Tunturibacter psychrotolerans: one gene and its partner. The main gene of each other region encodes a partner of the protein of the gene in region 2 in a complex. Links are inferred from orthologs where the notes say so. Each region holds a gene or a part of one and is shown on either strand. Other genes may lie near its edges.

Region 1 (3,869 bases), 150 kb from region 2 along the record:
AACTCGCCTAAATCAGGAAATCAGGTCTTGTGACTACATCACTGCATCGGTAACGACAGGTATAGCGTCCCCAGATCGGTCAGCACGCCGGTCGCGCCCAGCAGGCTCGAGAAGTGTGGATCGGGACTTACTCGCCCCGTGAACCACGCATAGCGGAAGACATCGGTGCGGCTCTCGCAGGTTGCGACCATGTCGGTCATCTGAGCCTCCTGCTTTGCCAGCGTGTCGATCTGTGCGCCGTCATTCTGGCTGTGCCAGTTTGCAAACTCCGTCACCCAGAAAGGCTTTCCGTACTTGGTGAGCCGGTCCAGTTGCGCATCCAGTCCGTAGTCGTACCAGTGGAAGGCGAGGTAGTCGATCTGCGGCGCGCGGTTGCTGTTCGCCGCTTCATAGGCGGCGTAGAACGCATCGAGCCACGCGACTGGATCTTCGTAGTTCGTCATCGTTCCCCAGGTGATCGCGGGCCCGACGATCTTCACTCCCGTCTGCGCGGCAATGGCCTCGTACTGCGGCCACAGCTGAGCGGCCTGTTGCGGCGTCATATTCGACTGGCTCACCAGGTTCGGCTCATTCAAAACCAGCATGTACTGGATCGTCGGATTTGCCTTCAAATAAGTCACAATATCGGCCGCGTTGAAGCTCCCGTTCCACAGCATGGGATAGAAAACCATCCCGTAGCGCGTCGCATAGTCGGTCGGAACGGCCGCGTTCGGACTCGGGCTCCAGTTGTACCACCAACTCACACCGGATGAGAGCGCAGACAGGTCGGTCGGCGACGCCAGATCATAGGCAATCCCACGCTTGGCGCTTTTAGACGCCGACGGCGGAGTTGGAGTCGGCGTCGGTGTGGGCGTCGGTGTAGGTGTAGGCGTTGGTGTCGGTGTTGGCGTTGGTGTGGGAGTTGGCGTTGGTGTGGGAGTTGGCGTTGGCGTTGGTGTGGGAGTCGGCGTAGGTGTTGGTGTGGGCGTTGGCGTTGGTGTGGGAGTCGGCGTAGGTGTTGGTGTGGGAGTTGGTGTTGGTGTTGGTGTTGGTGTTGGCGTAGGGGTCGGCGTCGATGGAGAACTAGAGCTTGTGCCACTTGCAGATGCGAGCGTCGAGCCTCCCCCGCTGCCGCAACCCGAGACGGCGAGACAAGCACCCAGCACCAGCAGCATTAGCGCGCGATCATTCCGTGCAGACACACGCAGAGCCTTCAAAGCTCCTCCTCTTGAAAATTTCCTGTTCACAACGAGAACGATCCGCGGCCAGATCACCTTCCCGACTGAAGGCTTCATCGGCCGTTTGCCCTGATGGCACAGCACTCACAACAGGCGGATCTCGCCAATGGTCACGGCACTCGATTTCGAATCCGCGACTGTAGAAAATCACGCCCCCTGCCGCGAGTCTCTGACTCGGAAGTTGTAGACGCAAAACTTCTTAGCCTCTTTATTTTTATGGACTTACGTTCTAGATCGCGAAAGCAGACAGCCCACCCGGCTCCTACTCCTCGCCACTCGTTTCGACGTCCAGGTTCACCACCCGCATCGCATTTCTGCCTTGCTCCACGAGCACCTGGATTCTACCCTCTGCCGCCTCCAACTCCTTCTTGCACGCGTTCGAGAGCTTCACGCCCTCCTCAAACAGATGCACCGACTCATCGAGCGAAAGCTCCCCACGCTCGAGCTTCTCGACCACCGACTCCAAGGCCATCAACTGCTCTTCAAAGTTTGCCATCACACAACCTCGACTTCGGCCAGCCCCAGCACATCGGCCGCGACGCCGTAGCGCCCGAACGGCGCACTTACCTGAACGCCCTGCACCATCGGCCGCGCCTCTGCCAACATCTCCTGCGCGATCTTTACGCCTTCCATCCGGCCCGCTTCAGGCGAGGCCACTGCGGCCATCCGCGCCATGATCTCTTCCGGCATGCTGACTCGCAGATCGTTCTTCATGAACTCCGCGTTGCGCAGACTGGTCAGCGGCCAGATCCCCGCGATCACCGGGATGCGGAAGCCTTCGATTCTGCGCAGGAACTCTTCGAGAACGCGCAGGTCAAACACCGGTTGCGTAATAGCGAATTCTGCGCCCGCCTCCACCTTGAACGCAAACCGGCGCACCTCCTGGTCCATATCCTGAACGCCGGGGTTCGCCGCGACAGAGATCGTAAAGCCGGTCGAGTCGCCGATAGGATTCTTCCCGATATCCAAGCCGTAGTTCAAATTCTGGACGATGTTCACCAACCCGATTGCGTCGACATCGAACACCGCCGTTGCGTTGGGATAGTTGCCGAGCTTCGGCGGATCGCCCGTCAGGCAGAGAATATTTTTGAGCCCGATCGATGACGCTCCCAGCAGATCGCTCTGGATGCTCAGCACGTTCCGATCGCGGCAGGTGTAATGCAGAATCGTCTCAATTCCTACGTGCTGCTGAATCTGCACGCACAGGCTCTGCGCGCTCATCCTTGCGCTGGCACGCGGCGAATCCGGCACATTGATAGCGTCCACACCGAGCCTGTGAAGTTGTGCCGCGCCATCCAGCTCCTTGCTGCAGTCGATCCCCTTCGGCGGCACGATCTCCACCATCGTCACAAAATCGCCGGCGGCTACCATCGAACCGATCTTCGACCGATCCGCCAGCGGAGGGGGCGAAACCTTGCTCTCCTTGATGGTCGTCGCCTTGCCCGGACGAGCGTTTTCCATCACCTCGATGCCACCCTCCATCGCACCCAGCGCGCGCAACGAACTCTTCATCGCTCGCGTATAGCTTGGCGTCGTTCCACAACATCCGCCGACGATGCTCGCTCCCGCCTTGACCAGCTTGCGCGTAAAGCTGGCCATGTACTCGGGCGAAGTCAGGTAGATCGTGCGGCCCTCGACGGCGCGCGGAATTCCTGCGTTCGGCATCGCAGACAGCGGCAGCGTCGTCACTGGCCGCATCCGCTCGATCACACTCAGCACTGTCGCAGGTCCCGCGCTGCAATTGCATCCCACTGCATCGGCGCCCCACTCGGTCAGCTTGATCGCGGCAACCTCTGCCGAGGCCCCATCGAGGCAGTTCCCGTCTTCATCGACGGTCATCATCACCACCACGCGAATTCCTGGAGCTACATGCCGCGCTGCCAGAATTGCCTGTTGCGCCTCGGCCAGTGAGGTCATCGTCTCTACGATCAGCAGATCCACGCCTACGCCCGGCCCACCCTCCACCAGCGCCCGAATCTGCTCTTCGAAAGCTTCCCGTGCTTCGTCGAGGCCAACTTTGCCGAGCGGCTCCAGCCTCACGCCCAGCGGCCCCATCGAACCGGCCACAAACGCCTCGCACGCCTGCTTATCGCGTATCTGGTTCACCGACTCCCGCGCCAGCTTCACGCCGGCCACGTTGATTGCGCGCACCTGATCCTGCAGCCCATGCAGGCCCAGCCGAAACCGGTTGCCGCCAAACGTATTGGTCTCGACAACCTCTGCACCTGCCTGCAGATACTCGGTATGGATCTCCCGCACCATCTCCGGCTGCGACAGGTTCAGCTCGTCGTAACACCGGTTGATGAAGACGCCGCGCGCGTACAGCATCGTGCCCATGGCTCCATCGCACAGCACAGTCCTGCCGCCTTCAAACAGACAGTCGACCGCAGCGTATCCTGCAACAGAGATCGATTTCGCACCATCTACCGCATCCGCCATAACCGTCTCCAAGTGTTCTCACCATCTTAAGCCAATCGACGGACCTGCTCCAAACCAATAAAATTCAAGCCTTTGCCGATTGCTTCCAAACCGTGGTCTGGCGCGTCCTTTGTTATACTCGGCACATAGCCGGTGGTCCCGAAAATTTTGCCGCAGCGCTCAGGTTGGAGTTAGTTACCGTTGACGAATCGAAGTCTTTTTACCAAGTCTCTC
Region 2 (3,735 bases):
AACTCATCGGCAAACAGCGCACGATCGGCATCACCGTCAAACGTGATCCCCATCGAAGCCCGCCGACTCTTCACCTGTTCCGCAACGATCTCCGGGTGTAGTGCCCCGCAAACCTCATTGATATTGCGTCCATCCGGACTGGCATGGGTAATCAAAACCTCCCCGCCCAGACCAGAAAACAGTTGAGGGGCAACCGAAGAAGCAGCTCCATTGGCACAATCAATCACGATGCGCTTCCCATCGAGCGAGAGACCAGGAACCGCGGCAAGCAGAAAGCGAACATACTCCGCGCGATCGGCATCGTTTACGGTAGGCGCAACCGTTTGTCGTGTCACTGACGTCGCGCTCGCGAGTTTGCGAAAGATCTCCTCTTCAATCGCAAGCTCAACCGTATCCGGAAGCTTATAGCCATCAGGCCCAAACAACTTAATCCCATTGTCCTGCCATGGATTGTGCGAGGCCGAGATAACAATACCCGCAGCAAAACCATGCGTGTGCGTCAGGAACGCAACCGCCGGAGTAGTAATCACGCCCGCGTTTTCGACAGAAGCTCCGCCCGCGTCAAGCCCAGCCGTCAGTGTCGCGGCGATCCACTCGCTCGATTCGCGAGTATCCATACCAAGCAAAACACGTGGCCTCTGCGTCTTCGCTCCGAGGATCTGTGCGAGCGCAAGTCCAATAGCGTACACCGTGGTTGAATCCAACGGCGACTGCCCGGCGACAGCGCGAATGCCATCGGTTCCAAAGAGCTTCTTCATTACTTGCTGGTCTCCATTATTTTTACGTCCAGGTGTGTGCGTGTTATCTCTGCTTCAATCGTTCCCTGCGCAAGCCGCGCTAATATTGTCTGCCCCGCAACCGCATCTGCGGAAGACCGCAGCAACGTGTCATCCGCAGCTCCTCCTCCTTGCAGATAAACCAGGGCATAACCCCGCGACAAAACCGCGAGCGGTGACAGCGCGTTCAACCTCGCTGACGTCCTCTCGAGACGCGTACGCCGGCTCGCAACGGTCTCACCTGCGGCTCGCTCCAATCGCTGCGTCGAAGCCTCCAGACGATGATGCGTAGCCGCGATGCGAACCGTGGTGTCTTGCCGGCGAAGACGCTCCCTCACCAGATTCAACCTCTGGCCCGGCATACGAACGCTACGCTGCACCGCCGCATCAAGACGAAGCCGAAGCTCATCAAGCCGCTGGCCCCTGCGGCTAACGGCGTCCAGCAGACGGTTCAACACAACCTCTGCAGAAAGCCGTGCGTAGCGCTGTCTCGCATGCATCAGATGAAATCTTCCAGCCCGCTGCACTCTCGCACTCAACGCACCGACGCGCTCCTCAATGCGATGCTGTGCCGCCGTGACCAACTCAGCAGCAGCCGATGGCGTCGGTGCGCGAAGGTCCGCGACGAAATCGGCAATCGTAAAGTCAGTCTCGTGCCCAATCGCCGAGACCACAGGAATTGCAGAAGCCGCAATCGTGCGCGCCAGCGCCTCGTCATTGAACCCGACTAAATCTTCCATCGACCCGCCGCCCCTCGCAATCACAATCACGTCCGCCAGCGAAGGATTCGCATTGAACCAGCGAACTCCCGCAGCCACAGATGTTGGGCTCGACACTCCCTGCATCGTCGCCGGATACACCAGCAAATTGAGCCGCGCATGACGGCGACGAACGACATTGACAATGTCCCGAATCACAGCTCCGCTTGGCGAAGTCACAATCCCAATGCACTTCGGAAATGACGGCAACTGCCGTTTACGAGCCGCATCAAACAGCCCTTCAGAGAGCAGCCGCGCTTTGAGCTGTTCGAACGCAAGTTGCAGCGCACCAGCCCCGCGTGGCTCCATCGTCTCTGCAATCAGCTGGAGCTGACCCCGGCTCTCATACACCGAGATGCGCCCCCGCACCAAAACCGCAAGGCCATCCGCAGGCCGGAAGCGCAGCAAAACAGCCTGACGCCGAAACAGCACAACCGGCAGCTGAGCTTCGCCATCCTTCAACGTGAAATAGATATGTCCCGAAGGCGCGTGCCGACAGTTCGAAATCTCACCTTCGACCCAAAGGTCCGTATACGTCGTCTCGATCTGCTGACGAACATTGATGACTAGCGCACGAACACTCCAGATCCGGCGTTCCGTCATCAGGTCATTCCTGCCTACATCTTTTCTCGGCGCAGGCCCCGCCGCAGTCTCACTCACTTCGTCGCGAATAACATCTTCAACCGAAGCCGCGACAGGCAACGCCACATCCTCTTCAGAAACAGAAAAAAGTGCCGTTTGAAAGACCGGCCCAGACGCCGTTTTCAGGATTGTTGGCCGCCTTCCCGTCCGGATCTTCCCTCGCCGCGCTCGCAGGCTGGCCAGTGTCGGCGGATTGTCTTCTCTTTCGGACATTCTTGCCTGAGTCTAGCACCGCAACGCGGCTCCTCAGACGTTCAACGGCGCAGTCTTCCCACAGCCCAGAGAATCAAGCTCAGCACCACGCTGATCACAATTGAAGTTGCAATGGGAAACGACACCGACCATCCCCGGCCACGCCAGTTGAGGTCGCCAGGAAGCCGCCCAACCGGCAGATTCAGTCGATTCAACCCGAGAACGATCCCACCAACCACAACCAGCAGCAAACCGAGAAAGATGAGAGTACGGCCCAGGTCAGGCATGCTGCACCACTTCTCTAAGCAGTTGCCAGCAGCGCGGCAGCCTCACGCAAAAGCTCCGACGGCTGGCACGGCTTTGTAAGAATGCCAACGGGCCGCGACAGTTTGCGCGCCTGCTCCCGCACATTTTTCAGATTGGAATAAAACCCCGTCAGAACGAGAATCTGGCAGGCCGGCAACTCACGCGTCACATCGCTGACCAGCGAAAGTCCATCTCGTCCCGGCATCGTCACATCACACAGAAGCAGGTTCGGCTCAAATTCACGCGAACACTCTAAGCCTTGATCTGCCGAATAAGCGGCCTTCGCCGTGAAACCACTCTTCTCGAAGATGAGAGTGAGCGTGTCAGCCACAAGACGATCATCATCAACCACCAGAACTCGCTTCATGGTTGCCCTCCGTGCGAAATGCGCGCGAACACTTATCCGATGGGTCTAGACTAGGCTTCAAAAAGTATGTTTGTCTAATCAAAAATCGATGATTTCATCGCCTAAAGATTTAGACTCCGTTCTTCAGGCAACGTCACAAAACGAGATTTGCACAAGCAAGTTTGCCGGGATCACCTGCGATTCTATCCGCAGAGAATCGCAACTTCACCTCTGGTAAGGTTTACCTCAGAACACTGACTTCAACTAAGGATCCTCTTTTGCGCGTCGCCGCATTCATCGCCGGTTTTTTCTTCTGCTGGGGTGTCGCACTCGACGCCTTCCAGACCATCATCCTTCCCAGGCGTCCGACAGGTCGATTCCGAATCACCCGCATCTTTTTCATCGTCACCTGGGCGCCCTGGGTATTCATGGCTGACCACGCCTCAAACAAAAAAATACGCGACCAGATCTACAGCATCTACGGCCCGCTGTCTCTCCTTTTGCTACTTCTCTGTTGGGCAATTCTTCTCATCTTCGGCTTTGGATTGTTCTACTTTTCAATGCGTTCCCCCTTTGGCGACGTCATAATGAGCCACAGCAACAGTGCGTGGGCAAAGTTCGGTACCGACCTCTACGTCAGTGGAACAACCCTCTTCACTCTGGGCCTCGGCGACGTCGTTCCCCACAGCCCGTTCGCTCGAGCCTTCATCATCTT

The links. The genes of interacting proteins can lie anywhere in the genome.
Region 1: the proteins of xseA (region 2) and RBB77_RS19930 are in contact, whole or in part, in a cryo-EM structure (PDB 8TXR), measured with the Escherichia coli proteins. The link is inferred for Tunturibacter psychrotolerans from one-to-one orthologs.

Annotation. Positions count from the first base shown.
Region 1 is NZ_CP132942.1:4,733,659-4,737,527, forward strand. Bases 97-3,096 are described here. They hold RBB77_RS19930 (exodeoxyribonuclease VII small subunit), read right to left. Parts: upstream 1,714-3,096; coding sequence 1,480-1,713; downstream 97-1,479. Other genes in these bases: RBB77_RS19920 (glycoside hydrolase family protein), read right to left, coding at 97-794; RBB77_RS19925 (hypothetical protein), read left to right, coding at 802-1,290; RBB77_RS19935 (bifunctional homocysteine S-methyltransferase/methylenetetrahydrofolate reductase), read right to left, coding at 1,713-3,096. Also shown: RBB77_RS19915 (hypothetical protein), read left to right, coding at 1-11; more of RBB77_RS19920, read right to left, coding at 39-96; more of RBB77_RS19935, read right to left, coding at 3,097-3,656; RBB77_RS19940 (hypothetical protein), read left to right, coding at 3,837-3,869. UniProt on the Escherichia coli protein: Bidirectionally degrades single-stranded DNA into large acid-insoluble oligonucleotides, which are then degraded further into small acid-soluble oligonucleotides.
Region 2 is NZ_CP132942.1:4,581,029-4,584,763, forward strand. The notes cover bases 1-2,997. They hold xseA (exodeoxyribonuclease VII large subunit), read right to left. Parts: upstream 2,243-2,997; coding sequence 758-2,242; downstream 1-757. Other genes in these bases: glmM (phosphoglucosamine mutase), read right to left, coding at 1-758; RBB77_RS19270 (DUF2905 domain-containing protein), read right to left, coding at 2,431-2,655; RBB77_RS19275 (response regulator), read right to left, coding at 2,670-2,997. Outside these bases: more of RBB77_RS19275, read right to left, coding at 2,998-3,041; RBB77_RS19280 (potassium channel family protein), read left to right, coding at 3,299-3,735. UniProt on the Escherichia coli protein: Bidirectionally degrades single-stranded DNA into large acid-insoluble oligonucleotides, which are then degraded further into small acid-soluble oligonucleotides.